3 regions of the Metallumcola ferriviriculae genome follow, and region 1 is predicted to be linked to each of the others. Evidence: riboswitches for the same ligand, from Rfam matches in the RefSeq annotation. Region 1 holds a riboswitch; each other region holds the start of a gene.
The links. Region 1 has a riboswitch for cobalamin ahead of MFMK1_RS07210 (ECF transporter S component). Riboswitches for the same ligand answer to the same signal wherever they lie in the genome.
Positions count from the first base shown of each region.

Region 2: linked by a shared signal. The riboswitch ahead of MFMK1_RS08125 (energy-coupling factor ABC transporter permease) and the one ahead of MFMK1_RS07210 (ECF transporter S component) in region 1 are both predicted to bind cobalamin.
Region 3: linked by a shared signal. The riboswitch ahead of MFMK1_RS14530 (S-layer homology domain-containing protein) and the one ahead of MFMK1_RS07210 (ECF transporter S component) in region 1 are both predicted to bind cobalamin.

Region 1 is NZ_CP121694.1:1,445,330-1,449,549, reverse strand. It holds gene MFMK1_RS07225 (DUF362 domain-containing protein) at 1-97, opposite strand, end outside; gene MFMK1_RS07220 (sulfurtransferase TusA family protein) at 218-463, opposite strand; gene MFMK1_RS07215 (AIR synthase related protein) at 589-1,344, opposite strand; gene MFMK1_RS07210 (ECF transporter S component) at 1,334-1,813, opposite strand; cobalamin riboswitch at 1,909-2,093, opposite strand; TPP riboswitch at 2,191-2,290, shown strand; gene thiS (sulfur carrier protein ThiS) at 2,403-2,597, shown strand; gene MFMK1_RS07200 (thiazole synthase) at 2,698-3,474, shown strand; gene thiH (2-iminoacetate synthase ThiH) at 3,474-4,220, shown strand, end outside.
Region 2 is NZ_CP121694.1:1,609,694-1,613,913, reverse strand. It holds gene cbiD (cobalt-precorrin-5B (C(1))-methyltransferase CbiD) at 1-937, opposite strand, end outside; gene cbiQ (cobalt ECF transporter T component CbiQ) at 939-1,643, opposite strand; gene MFMK1_RS08130 (hypothetical protein) at 1,640-1,909, opposite strand; gene MFMK1_RS08125 (energy-coupling factor ABC transporter permease) at 1,896-2,582, opposite strand; cobalamin riboswitch at 2,689-2,880, opposite strand; gene MFMK1_RS08120 (P-II family nitrogen regulator) at 3,078-3,416, opposite strand; gene MFMK1_RS08115 (ammonium transporter) at 3,561-4,220, opposite strand, start outside.
Region 3 is NZ_CP121694.1:2,953,134-2,957,353, reverse strand. It holds gene MFMK1_RS14540 (spore germination protein) at 1-545, shown strand, start outside; gene MFMK1_RS14535 (Na+/H+ antiporter NhaA) at 804-1,988, shown strand; cobalamin riboswitch at 2,129-2,294, shown strand; gene MFMK1_RS14530 (S-layer homology domain-containing protein) at 2,420-4,220, shown strand, end outside.

The sequences.
Region 1 (4,220 bases):
CAAGCTGGGCAATATCCTGCTGAACATCTAGAGCAGACATAATTTTAACGGCCATTTCTTCGGCTTGATCCCCATACATCACGTAAAGTTTATCCATCCATGCTCCTCCCCGTAAAATACGCAACACCCCCTCTGAACAAAAACATTTCATGCCTCTCGGCATCTAATAGAAAATTATCCATACCCCATAATTTCCCGTACATTAAAAAATCCCATATTAATTACCAGGTTCATACGTCTTCTTCACTATAATCTCCCAATCAGTATCATTGATCTTATTTACACTTAACACCTTTTCCCCCTGAATTTCTAGGCTCTTAGGCACATTATCCACTGCCGGCGAATAATCCACAATTACCCGCAGCACCTGCCCCAGCTCCATCTCTTCAAGTTCCAGTTTACTCCTCACAAATGGCATTGGGCATTCTTCACCTTTAAGGTCAATTTCCCGGTCAAATTGCATTAGTCTCCTCCTAAAACACTTAAAACTTGAATTTTATTTTACAAATCATTAATTACCATTATAATACCATTTCCCAATAGTCTTTAACAATTATGAAAGGCCGCAAATCAATAACGGCCTTTCATTTAAAACGTTATATCGGGTTTAAGTATTGCAATGGGGGTTACCGGTAAATGTAATTCCTTTAAATACCTTTCAGCCTCCCTTTCTCCGGTAGCAAGCACACATGTTGCCGGGCCGGCAGACTTTTGCATGTCTACCTTATCGGCGCCAAGAAGATATTCAAAAGATAATCCGGCGGTTATCGCCAACAGTTTAAGTTCATAATCAACACCTTTAGAACCTACCGGCAGGATTTCATGTATTTCTGTAACTTCCAGTAAATAACGCAGGGTCTTGATACCGGCGACAAGACGCGGCTTATCAAGCACTTCCGCACCCACCAAAGGTTTACCCACTAAGTAAACTATATCCCCATCCACTGAAGAACCGATTCTCAAATCATTCCGCTCGGCAACGCCCACCACCGTTACACCCATACCGGTCTGACTGGTAGGAAAGTTTTCTTCCGTACTGCCATTAATAAGTGATAGCGGCAGCCCAGCTTCCTCAATACTTTTCTTGATGCCATTAAGGATATTTTCCCCGGTAGGATGCATCTCCACGCTCAACGTGTCTATAATAGCCACAGGTAAAGCACCGCTGGCCATTACTTCCATTATAGGAACAACAGCTATCATTCTTCCCAGCAGTTCCCCGCTCACCTGCAGCTGATCACCGGATTTTGGGCCTACAGCCCCGGTAGAATCACATCCTATTATCAAAGTCTGCTGACCCAAATCCACCAGGGTTAAATCACGCACCCGCTTATTATCCGGCAACGTCTATACCAGCTTTCCGCACGGACTTATAAATAATGTACGCCAACAAAACATTCGCAAAGGAAGCTGCCAACAGGGGGGGCAGCATGGCCACGAAAAAAGGCCACCCGTTCATAGGTACCAAAGAAAGAGGCGCCAGGATTCCATTGGCCAGCGTGGTCAAAGTTATCGCTGCATAACCGTTCACTTTACGTACTAAAAACCCAAAAAGATAGGCAAACAGCGCCATCTGTACGGCAATAAGGAAATGAATCGGTAATGACAACGGGAAGCCCACTAAAGCAGATGATACTAGATGACCGATGGATATAATCAGTGCTGCTTCAGCACCGCCGAAGGCTGCAGCGGCAAAATACCCCGGCGCAGAATCAAATGCCACGGTTCCAGTAGGGCTGGGAACCTTTAAAAACGCACCTACAACACTTAATGCTACAAAAATACCAACACGAGTGACGGTTTTGGTTAACATATAAATCCCCCTTCGTTTTAAAAAAATTAAAAAGCCCCTGGTTTCCCAAGGACTTTTCCATCATCCTAAACTCCATCACCCCTTTCCGCGGGGGCTTAAAATCTCACTTATTGGCAGGTCTTCTGACTCAGGGCTGCCTAATCACTCCCCTTCCCGGCAAAACCAGTGGTTTCGGAGCTTTCGTAACCCTACTACAGCGGCGGGACCGCGTCCTTTACCTAAATATTAGGCCGAACTTCCCTATTCTCCCATGACGGGCACCAATAAGTCTTATTAAACTTTAAATGAAAATTCAACACAAACTAAAATTTTCCTGCCAGTTAACTAACTTTCTTTACAAGCCCCTTACTTTCAGGATATAATTTAATAAAATTAAATACTACCGCTGGGGGTGCCCTTTGGCTGAGAAGGAAATATTTCCTAACCCTTTAACCTGATGTAGTTAGTACTACCGTAGGGAAGCTTGAAATCTTTTATACCTGCTTTTCTACAGCAGGTTTTTTCTTTTTTTATCGCATTTTAACAACCTGTATTAAATATTGCTCTGACGCAGGAGGGTGCAACTCATTTTAAGCAAAGGAGGTATAGTATGATAGTCAATGGTAAGGAAATGAATATTCCGTCAGGTACCACTATCTCCGCCCTGTTAAAAAAACTCAAGATAAATGCGGAACGGGTTGTAGTACAAGTAAACCAGGAAATTATCTCTGCACAACGCTTTGAGAAAGTAATTCTTGATGCCGAAGACAAAATAGAAATTATCAGTTTTGTAGGAGGAGGCTAGGTCAATTTCGGGCATAAACCTTATTGAGTTGATGCCTTCCCCAAAGTTAACGCTTTTTTTAGTTAAGGCTTTTTGACTGTTATAAAAAGGAGTTGATCATATGGACCCTCTTTCTATCGGGGGCGTAGAATTAAACAGCCGTCTATTAATCGGCACAGGTAAATTTCCCAGTAAGCAGATTATACCTAAAGTAATTAATGCCTGTGAAACCCAGATTGTCACCATGGCACTGCGCAGAGTGGACATCGGTGCTGATGAGGACAATATTCTTGAATATATCCCCAAGGGATGTATTCTCCTTCCCAACACTTCTGGTGCTCGGGATGCCGATGAAGCGGTAAGGATCGCCCGCTTAGCCAGGGCATTGGGGGCGGGAAATTGGGTGAAAATCGAAGTTATTTCCGATAATAAGTACCTGCTGCCTGACAACCAAGAAACCATCAAAGCTACGGAAATTCTCGCTAAAGAAGGGTTTAAAGTACTGCCTTACATGAGTCCTGATTTAATGGCAGCAAAAAGAATGGTAGAAGCGGGTGCAGCAGCGGTAATGCCGCTAGGTGCACCCATTGGTACCAATCGCGGCATAAAGACCAAGGAACTGATACGCATTCTTATCGATGAAATTGAGGTGCCGGTTATTATCGATGCTGGGCTGGGCAAACCGTCAGACGCAGCAGAGGCCATGGAAATGGGTGCTTCAGCGGTGTTGGTCAATACTGCCATTGCCACTTCTGCTGACCCGGTAAAGATGGCCCAAGCTTTTTCTTTAGCAGTTAAAGCTGGTCGTATGGGTTATCTCGCAAAGATGGGCGCAAAAACTCGATACGCCCAAGCCTCCTCTCCCCTAACCGGTTTTCTCTTCGAAGGTGACAAATAATGAGCTTTTATCAATATTATTTGGCACACAAGGACTTTGATTTTAATTCTTTCTTCAGTAGTATCACAACAACAGATATTGAGCGGATACTCGCCAAGGATAAAATAAATGCCTATGACTTTTTATCACTACTCTCTCCTCAGGCGGAGAAGCACCTGGAATCCATGGCAGAGAAGGCACAAAAGCTTTCCCTGCAGCATTTCGGCAAGGCAATTCTCCTATTTACACCCATGTACATTGCTAACCATTGTATCAATAAATGTGCTTACTGTGGTTTTAATGTAGGCAACCGTATTAAAAGAAAAAAACTCACCGCGGAAGAAATAGAACAGGAAGCCAAAGCCATTGCCGCTACTGGATTAAGACATATCCTCTTTTTAACAGGAGAGTCCCCAGCTCAATCACCGGTTTCCTACATAGCAAAGGCTGCCGGGATATTAAAAAAACATTTCCACTCCGTGGGCATCGAAATCTATCCTCTAACAGAACAGGAATACAGCCAGGTAATCGATGCCGGTGTGGATAGTTTAACCGTCTATCAAGAAGTGTACGACGAAGGTATCTACGATAAGGTACACCTGGCGGGACCCAAACGAAACTACAGCTTTAGACTAGATGCTCCGGAACGAGCATGCCGGGCAAAAATACGCTCGGTAAATATCGGGGCACTGCTGGGATTAAATGAGTGGTGTAAAGAAGCCTTTTTCACCGGCCTCCATGCCGATTACCTACAAAATAAATATCCC
Region 2 (4,220 bases), 160 kb from region 1:
TATCTAAATTTTCTTTGGTTAGAAGCAGCGCAGTCGCCCCTTTGGCCGCAGCGGCGGCACAGGAACCGGTAGTATAACCTTTACGCCAGCGGCGCTTTTGAGGCTTGGTTCCTGTATAAAGCAGGGTACGCCAGGCTTGCCCGATAGTAAGAGGGATATCATCGTGAAAACGCCAACCATGATGTTTTTCTATTACCTCAAACAGATGGCCAATTCGCGGCAGCCTCAACCCTGCCTGCCGTAACGCCTCTCTGTTATTAAAAACTGTCTCGGGATTGCCCTCCAATACCATAGTGCCTCGCTCCAGAATAAGTACTCGATGAGCATATACCGGCACCAGTTCCACATCGTGGGTTGAGAAAATAACCGTCAAACCTCGTTCCTGGTTAAGACGAAGCACTAATTTCATCAGATCGCTGACAGCAACCGGGTCCAGCCCTGCTGTGGGCTCATCCAAAATAAGTATTTCCGGCTCCATAGCCAACACCCCAGCCACTGCCACTCTTTTCTTTTGGCCGAAGCTCAGCATATGAATGGGGCGATGTTCAAAACCTTCCAGCCCAACCACCGCCAGGCTTTGCTGTACCCGACGAAAAATTTCATCCTTAGGCAAACCCATATTTGCCGGACCAAAAGCTACGTCCTGGGCCACGGTGGGAGCCAGTAACTGATCATTGGGGTCTTGGAAAACAAAACCGATGCGCCTGTGCAATTCCCGCTTTGATATATCATCCAACGGCGTATCGCCCATTTTTATTTCCCCTTCTTGAATATCTAAAATCCCTGTAAGCAGCTTAAAAAGGGTGGTTTTACCTGACCCGTTACGGCCAAGTACCGCTAAAAATTCACCCGGCCATACAGTTAGATTTACTGATTCCAATGCGCTGATGCTGCCGGCATATTTATAGGAAAGTTTATTAATATCTATTAGCGCCAAATCATTTCCGTCTCCTTTCAAAAGTATCCAGGGGAAAACTATCCTCATAACCCCTTAACTGCATAGCTTGGGCAGAAATTTCCGCTTTATCCAATGCTCTAACCAGCACCAATGCCCCCAGCTTTATAGTGTTAACAAAAGAATGCCTCCAGGTATCATGACCCAGACGTAACTGCTGAGCATTATGTAGACGTGCCGCCTCCAGTAAGAGAATAAATATGTAACGATAACATAAAACCAGTGTTTCCAGCAGTACTGCCGGTACATGAAACCAGCTGGCAGCGGAAATAAATTCGGCCATTGATGTGACAATACTGAAAATTGTGATCAGCGAAACCCCTGAAATAATGCGAAGGGCCAATACTAATCCCTCATGCACACCTTCTATAAAAATAGAAGCTTTGATGCCACCTAAAGACCAACTAACCAAGGGAGTTTGGCCCACCATTATCGCTTTAGTCAACATAAAGAAAATAGCAATCACCAAAGGTAAACCTAGCCGGGCCATAAAAAAACGTATTGGATACCCAAGAAGTATTACCCCTGCAAATACCGTAGTTAATATGGCCAGAGAGCCGTAAATGCCTGCGCCAAACAAAAATAATATCCCAGCCGTAGCCGTTACTAATTTGATTCGCGGGTCAACATAACGAACCACGGAATCCCGATATGCCCAGGTATCATTAAAATAGAGCTTATGTTTCAATCCTGCTCCCTCCTACCAAACGCCTTATGCCAGTAGTGATAGATCAGGAAACCAGAAACAAACCCGCCAAAAGTAAAAATAAAAAGTTCACCTGCACCACCGATTGCCAGAATGGGCTTCCCTGCCGATGCACCTAACTGGACAGCGAAATTTGCAGCCATATCATCGGTACCACTGCTGCCCCTTGGCGCTATTATCAAAGCAGCAATAAGAAATACGGAAAACAGCAGCGACAGCCATAGCACTAAATACTTATAGGGTCTCATTACCATCACCCGCTTGTTTGAAATTCAAACCAATTCTTAACAGTATATCCGGCCTGATTTGTTTTAAATAACCAAATACTCCACCGGTAAAGATGCCTTCCACCAGAGCCAGTGGTAATTGGGTGGGCATAAAGATTAATAAAAACTTCACCCAAACATCCCAAAGAGGTTTTGTATCGTGTAATGCCAAAGCCAATTGCAAAGATGTTACCAAATATACTGCCAAATCTCCAACAAACGCCGAAATTCCTACTGCCAATACTAGGGGCAGTTGCATTTTTCGTAATGATTTAAACAAACCATATGATACAAAGGAACCGACTATACCCATAGAAAAGACATTAGCGCCAAGAGTGGTCAACCCACCATGGGCAAAGAAAACCGCTTGCAGAAAAAGAGCAATAACGCTTAATAATGTTGCCATCCATGGTCCTACAATAATGGCAGCCAAAGGCGTCCCGATAGCATGAGAGCTGGTTCCATAAGGCAGTGGAATGGGAAAAAGAGATATTATAAATACGGTTGCTGCCATTAAACCCACTAAAGGTTTAACCAATTTATCCTCCTTTGCTCTTTTTTTCAGTCGCTTCATCCCTACCAAAACCGCCGGTAAAGACAAGCCAAACCAACCGGCAGCCCATTGAACTGGCAGCGACATCTCCGGCAAATGCATATTAGTGTCCTCCTTTCAAAGTAATTGAATAATAAGGAAAACCCCTTGCAGCAAGCCAAGGGGTTTTAGGCAAAAATACATAGCCATCCCTATCACCCGTAGGATTACGATACGTTTGTAACAGGCAGGTCTCCTGACTATGGATCAAAGCCACACTGCGCCTTCCCGGACTATACAAAGTCCAGTGGCATTTGCAGTAGGCTACCCATTTACAGTGGCGGGGACCGTGCCGTTCCCTTTAAATAAGGTACGGACTTCCCTTTTAAGTCTCTTTGACACCTGTTAGCAACAATATTAAATTATTAGTTATTTTGTACTATTCTCACTCTTTGATAAAATTCCTCTTTCCCATAGGATATTTTTTTTTGATAGGAAACAAGTTCTTCCGTGGAATCAAATTTTTCATTCGGCCCACATTACTCAGATTCAGCTATCTATCAAAAGATTGAAGAAAGAGGTGTAATGGGATTAAGCACATTACACCTCTTGTATATTTTAAAGGGCATCTTCAGCGGATTCACCAGTGCGGATACGAATGGCCTGTTCCACCGGATATATGAATATCTTACCGTCCCCGATTTCGCCAGTATAAGACTGCTTTTTAATAATCTCAACAATCTGCTCCACCTCTTGGTCTCTCACAACCATCTCAATTTTAACTTTAGGTAACAGGTTAATAGTGTATGAACTGCCGCGATAAACTTCTGTTTTACCCTGTTGAAGACCACAGCCGATAACATTGGTAACGGTCATCCCTTTGATGTTATATTGTGCCAATTCATCTTTTACTTCTTCAAATTTTGCCGGCCTGATAATGCACTCAACCTTTTTCATTTGATTACCTCCATGGAAATACTTGCAGCGCTATGTTTCCATTCATGAGTTTTGAAAGCATCCTGCTACTATTACCATAATTATACCACTAGGTGTCTGTACTGCAAGCCCTCCCGCGGTGGTTACCATTGGGGATGGAGCCAATTAAGATGTGCTAGAATAACCTTCTTGCTCTGGTACTTTTAGCTGATTATATTTGCTGGAATAGGAGGGATCTGTTACCCCCAAAGAATAGTCCCTGTAGCCTTCTTCGCCGTGCAATGACTGATCCAGCCCGGCCTCTTCTTCTTCCTGACTAGCTCTAAGTGGAACAATAAGCGATACCAATTTTAATATAAGAAAGGTTGATACGGCGGCCATAGCATAGGTTGCGGCTACCGCTATCAACTGCTTAGTCAATAAAGATCCGTCACCATAAAACAGACCGTTTGCACCTGCTTCGTTAATTGTCGTAGTTGCAAACAATCCGGTGGCAACCGCGCCCCAGGTTCCCCCGATACCGTGGATACCAAATGCGTCAAGGGCATCATCGTAGCCTAGTTTAGCCTTCAATAATGCGACAGAATTATAGCAGAGAGCTCCACCAATCAAGCCAATTATAATGGATGCCAGCGGCGTGACAAAACCCGCCGCAGGAGTTATGGCAACCAAGCCTGCAACAGCGCCGCTGGCTGCCCCCACACTTGTAGGTTTGCCGTAATGACTCCATTCAACAAGTAGCCATGCCAATGCGCCCGCAGCTGCTGCGGTATTGGTATTGATAAAAGCATATGCCGCCAAACCATTTGCGGAAAGAGCACTTCC
Region 3 (4,220 bases), 1.5 Mb from region 1:
AATTTATTGGGCCCACCGATGTCGGAAAAGTGGGCTTGATGTGGCAATTTTTGTTTGCCCAGTTGGGTATTGATTTGATGCGCATGGCAGCAGTGCATACACCTTCAGCCTTGGCTACTGCTTTGGGCCTTATTGCCGCAGTTTTGATAGGGCAAGTAGCCATTGACATCGGCCTATTTGCTCCCGAAGTGATACTATATATGGCGGTAGCAGCTATCGGTTCTTTTGCCACTCCCAGTTATGAGATGAGTATGGCTAACAGATTGGTACGCGTTGCTCTGCTGGTGGGTACAGGTCTGCTGCGGCTGCCGGGATTCGCCGGTGTTACTGTGTTATATTTTATGATCTTAGCCCTAACTAAATCATTTGGCGTGCCATATTTATGGCCGTTGATACCTTTTAACTACAAAGCGTTTAAATCGATTATTATCCGTTCTCCGGTACCAATCCAAAACCTCAGACCGTCGATATTAAAGCCCATAGACCCTGATCGCCAGCCGGCGGTGGCTATGAAGCCAAAAGATGACCCGGACGAAAAAGAATAGCACTGCCCGGTTGGTCATTTCAACCGGGTTTCTTAATGCATAGAAAATTGTGGATAATTAGTTTGAATATAAGAAGATTTTCTTTTTAGCAGGATTTGCAGAACATTTGGATGAATAAAATAAAGGTTTGATGCTTGATAAGGAAGAAGAATAAAAATTGGAGTCGGAAATAAGCTACAAAAAGGATAAGTGTAGAAAAAGGAAACTACTTTTTTCAAATAATTAAACAAAGAAATCTTTTATCAAGGGAGGATATGAATGAAAAAAACAATTCAAATGCTTCAAGAGTTTTCAATTCCTTTAATTGCGGGCGTATTCGCAGCACTTATTTGGGCAAACATTTCTCCTCACAGCTATCATGAATTGATGGAAACGGAATTAATCTTTGGTGCCAATTTTCATTTTCTAGTTAACGATATTTTTATGGTATTTTTCTTTGCGATAGCCGGTGTGGAGATAACCCAGAGCTTGATGCCAGGCGGGGACCTTAACCCGCTCAAAAAGGCAATTAACCCTCTTTTAGCCACTATTGGCGGGGTTGTCGGTCCTGTAGCGGTGTACTTAGGGTTAAACGCAGTTTTTGGCTCACCCGAGCTGGTCAGAGGGTGGGGTATTCCCACCGCAACCGATATTGCCTTGGCGTGGTTGGTGGCTCGTTTTGTATTCGGCGCAGCGCATCCTGCCGTAAAGTTTCTCTTATTACTGGCAATTGCCGATGATGCCATTGGATTAGTTATCATAGCCGTTTTCTACCCCGATCCTTTGCAGCCCGCCGAACCTATTTGGCTGTTGTTGGTGCTGGCGGCAGTGATCGTTGCCTTCGCACTGAGGAAATTTAATGTGCGTAATTATTGGCCATATTTATTGGTAGCAGGATTGCTCAGCTGGACCGGACTTCATAATACTCATTTGCACCCGGCACTGGCTTTGGTATTTATTGTACCGTTTTTACCCCATCCTGTTACTGCGCGCGGGCATCTGTTTGAAGCAGAAGAGGAAGAGGAAGAGCATTCCACCCTGGCGCGGTTTGAACATGAATGGAAGGTTATTGTGGATTTTGGGCTATTTTTCTTTGGCCTTTCCAATGCGGGTGTACAGCTGTCCGGCATCGGTGCCGCCACATGGTTGGTTTTTGTGGGCCTGCTGCTAGGTAAAACGGTGGGTATAGTTACTCTGGCCAACTTGGGCAAGCTGGTAGGTTTTCCTTTGCCTGAGGGTATGGGACAGAAAGAACTGTTTACCGCAGCCTTGGTAGCGGCGCTTGGTCTAACGGTAGCATTATTTGTGGCCGGGGCGGCATTTGTTGACCCGTCCATCCAAGGCGCTGCCAAGATGGGCGCTTTATTCAGCGGTTTTGTGGCCATCCTGGCGTTGGCGGTTGGAAAGATGCTGGGTATCAGAAAGATAAACGAGGAAGCAACCCCTGTAGTTGAGGAACATTGATAAAAAATAAGGACTTGGGGTGAAAACCCCAAGTCCTTATGTGTGTGGAAATTTCAAGGTAAGCGTCGATTTAGTTTCTCTTTTTTTTCAGAACTTTGCGAAAACTGTTGCTGAAATGCTATAAATAAGGTAAAATAAAGAAAATAAATATTGTTACCTGTTGTGGGAAAGCGGTGCAAATCCGCTACAGCCCCCGCTACTGTAAGCACGGACGAAACCTGTATCAAGCCACTGGGAAACCGGGAAGGCACAGGGACTAGGGTGAAGTGCAAGTCAGGAGATCACTGCCGGTGACGAGAATTCAACAACCTTCGGTGGGAAGGAAATGGGGATACTATTCCGTTTTACCTAAACCCGGCCGTGGCCGGGTTTTTTTATATTTAATGGAAGTTTCTCCCCGTAAAACCGAAGTACAACTGGGAGGGAAGAAAGTGAAAAGAAGAAAGTTTTTTGTCTTGTTGTTGGTAGTTGTGATGGTGCTGAACATGACCGGCATGGCGTTAGCCGGGGTAACCGTAGATATTATTTCCCCTGCAGACGGCGGGGTATTTGCTGCGGGACAGGAAGTTACCATAAATGCTGACGTTTATGACAGCGTCTATGGTCAGGTTTATTCCGGTATTACTTGGTTATACCTTGGCGAAGATAACAACCAATTGGACACGTATACAGGTGGACCTCAATTAGATATTACTTTGATGTCCCCGCAATCATTTAAGCAGGACCAAGTAATAAAGGCTGTATATCAAGATGTTTACGAAGCAGAAATAAATATAACGACCTATGCTGATTGGGTGGACCTTGCTATCGGAAGGTCACTGGGCTATTTAACAGACCTGCAGCAGTCAGACGGGTCATTCGCTTACAGCGGCTGGGACGGTTCACTTGGCGTGGATGACCAGGTGGCCTACGCATTGGCGGCATCCGGGGTTGATCTGGTAAATTTGTCAAATGGCGGCGATACCTATTTAGATTATCTGGCCGGATTTGATTTTAGCGACACGCAGAAGTTAATTACAGCGATTAATATTTTAAATGCTTTAGGAATGGATGCTTCGGACTTTAATGGTCAAAACTTAGCAGCTGACTTGAAAGGGAGACAGCAAAGCAGCGGCGAATTTGACGGGGCTAAATCAACGGCAGATAATGCTCAGGCAGTGATAGCTGTTGTCGAGGCAGGAGAAGCTGTGACATATCCCCAGGCGGCAGAAAGTTATTTTAAAAATTTAGACCGTGACGGAGGACTATGGACGGCTAGTTACACGGGTTATGATGGTAATGAGGTAGTTTACCAGGATATAGATACTAGTGCGATGATATTGAGAGCTTTCAATGCATTAAGTGTAGATTCCGGGGACACGATCGCCCAGGAAACAATAGCCGCGTTTAATGGAAAACAGGACGACAGCGGTGCTATTGCAGATATGTACGGTGCAAACTATGATTCCACCGCCCAGGTAGTACTGACCTTATCCAAACTGGGCATAAACCCCACGATGGGCATTTGGCAAAAAGCTGAGGGGAATTTAGTTACGGCACTGTTAAAGAATCAAAACCCAGCAACCGGGGCCTTTAAGTCGATGGGGGTAGAAGCCTATACCACGTGGGATACCCTGTTGGCTTTGGCCAATGTAGATAAGGTAGGGCCGGTTATGACCCAGGCAGAAAGTTATTTAACAGACCTGCAGCAGTCAGACGGGTCATTCGCTTACAGCGGCTGGGACGGTTCACTTGGCGTGGATGACCAGGTGGCCTACGCATTGGCGGCATCCGGGGTTGATCTGGTAAATTTGTCAAATGGCGGCGATACCTATTTAGATTATCTGGCCGGATTTGATTTTAGCGACACGCAGAAGTTAATTACAGCGATTAATATTTTAAATGCTTTAGGAATGGATGCTTCGGACTTTAATGGTCAAAACTTAGCAGCTGACTTGAAAGGGAGACAGCAAAGCAGCGGCGAATTTGACGGGGCTAAATCAACGGCAGATAATGCTCAGGCAGTGATAGCTGTTGTCGAGGCAGGAGAAGCTGTGACATATCCCCAGGCGGCAGAAAGTTATTTTAAAAATTTAGACCGTGACGGAGGACTATGGACGGCTAGTTACACGGGTTATGATGGTAATGAGGTAGTTTACCAGGATATAGATACTAGTGCGATGATATTGAGAGCTTTCAATGCATTAAGTGTAGATTCCGGGGACACGATCGCCCAGGAAACAATAGCCGCGT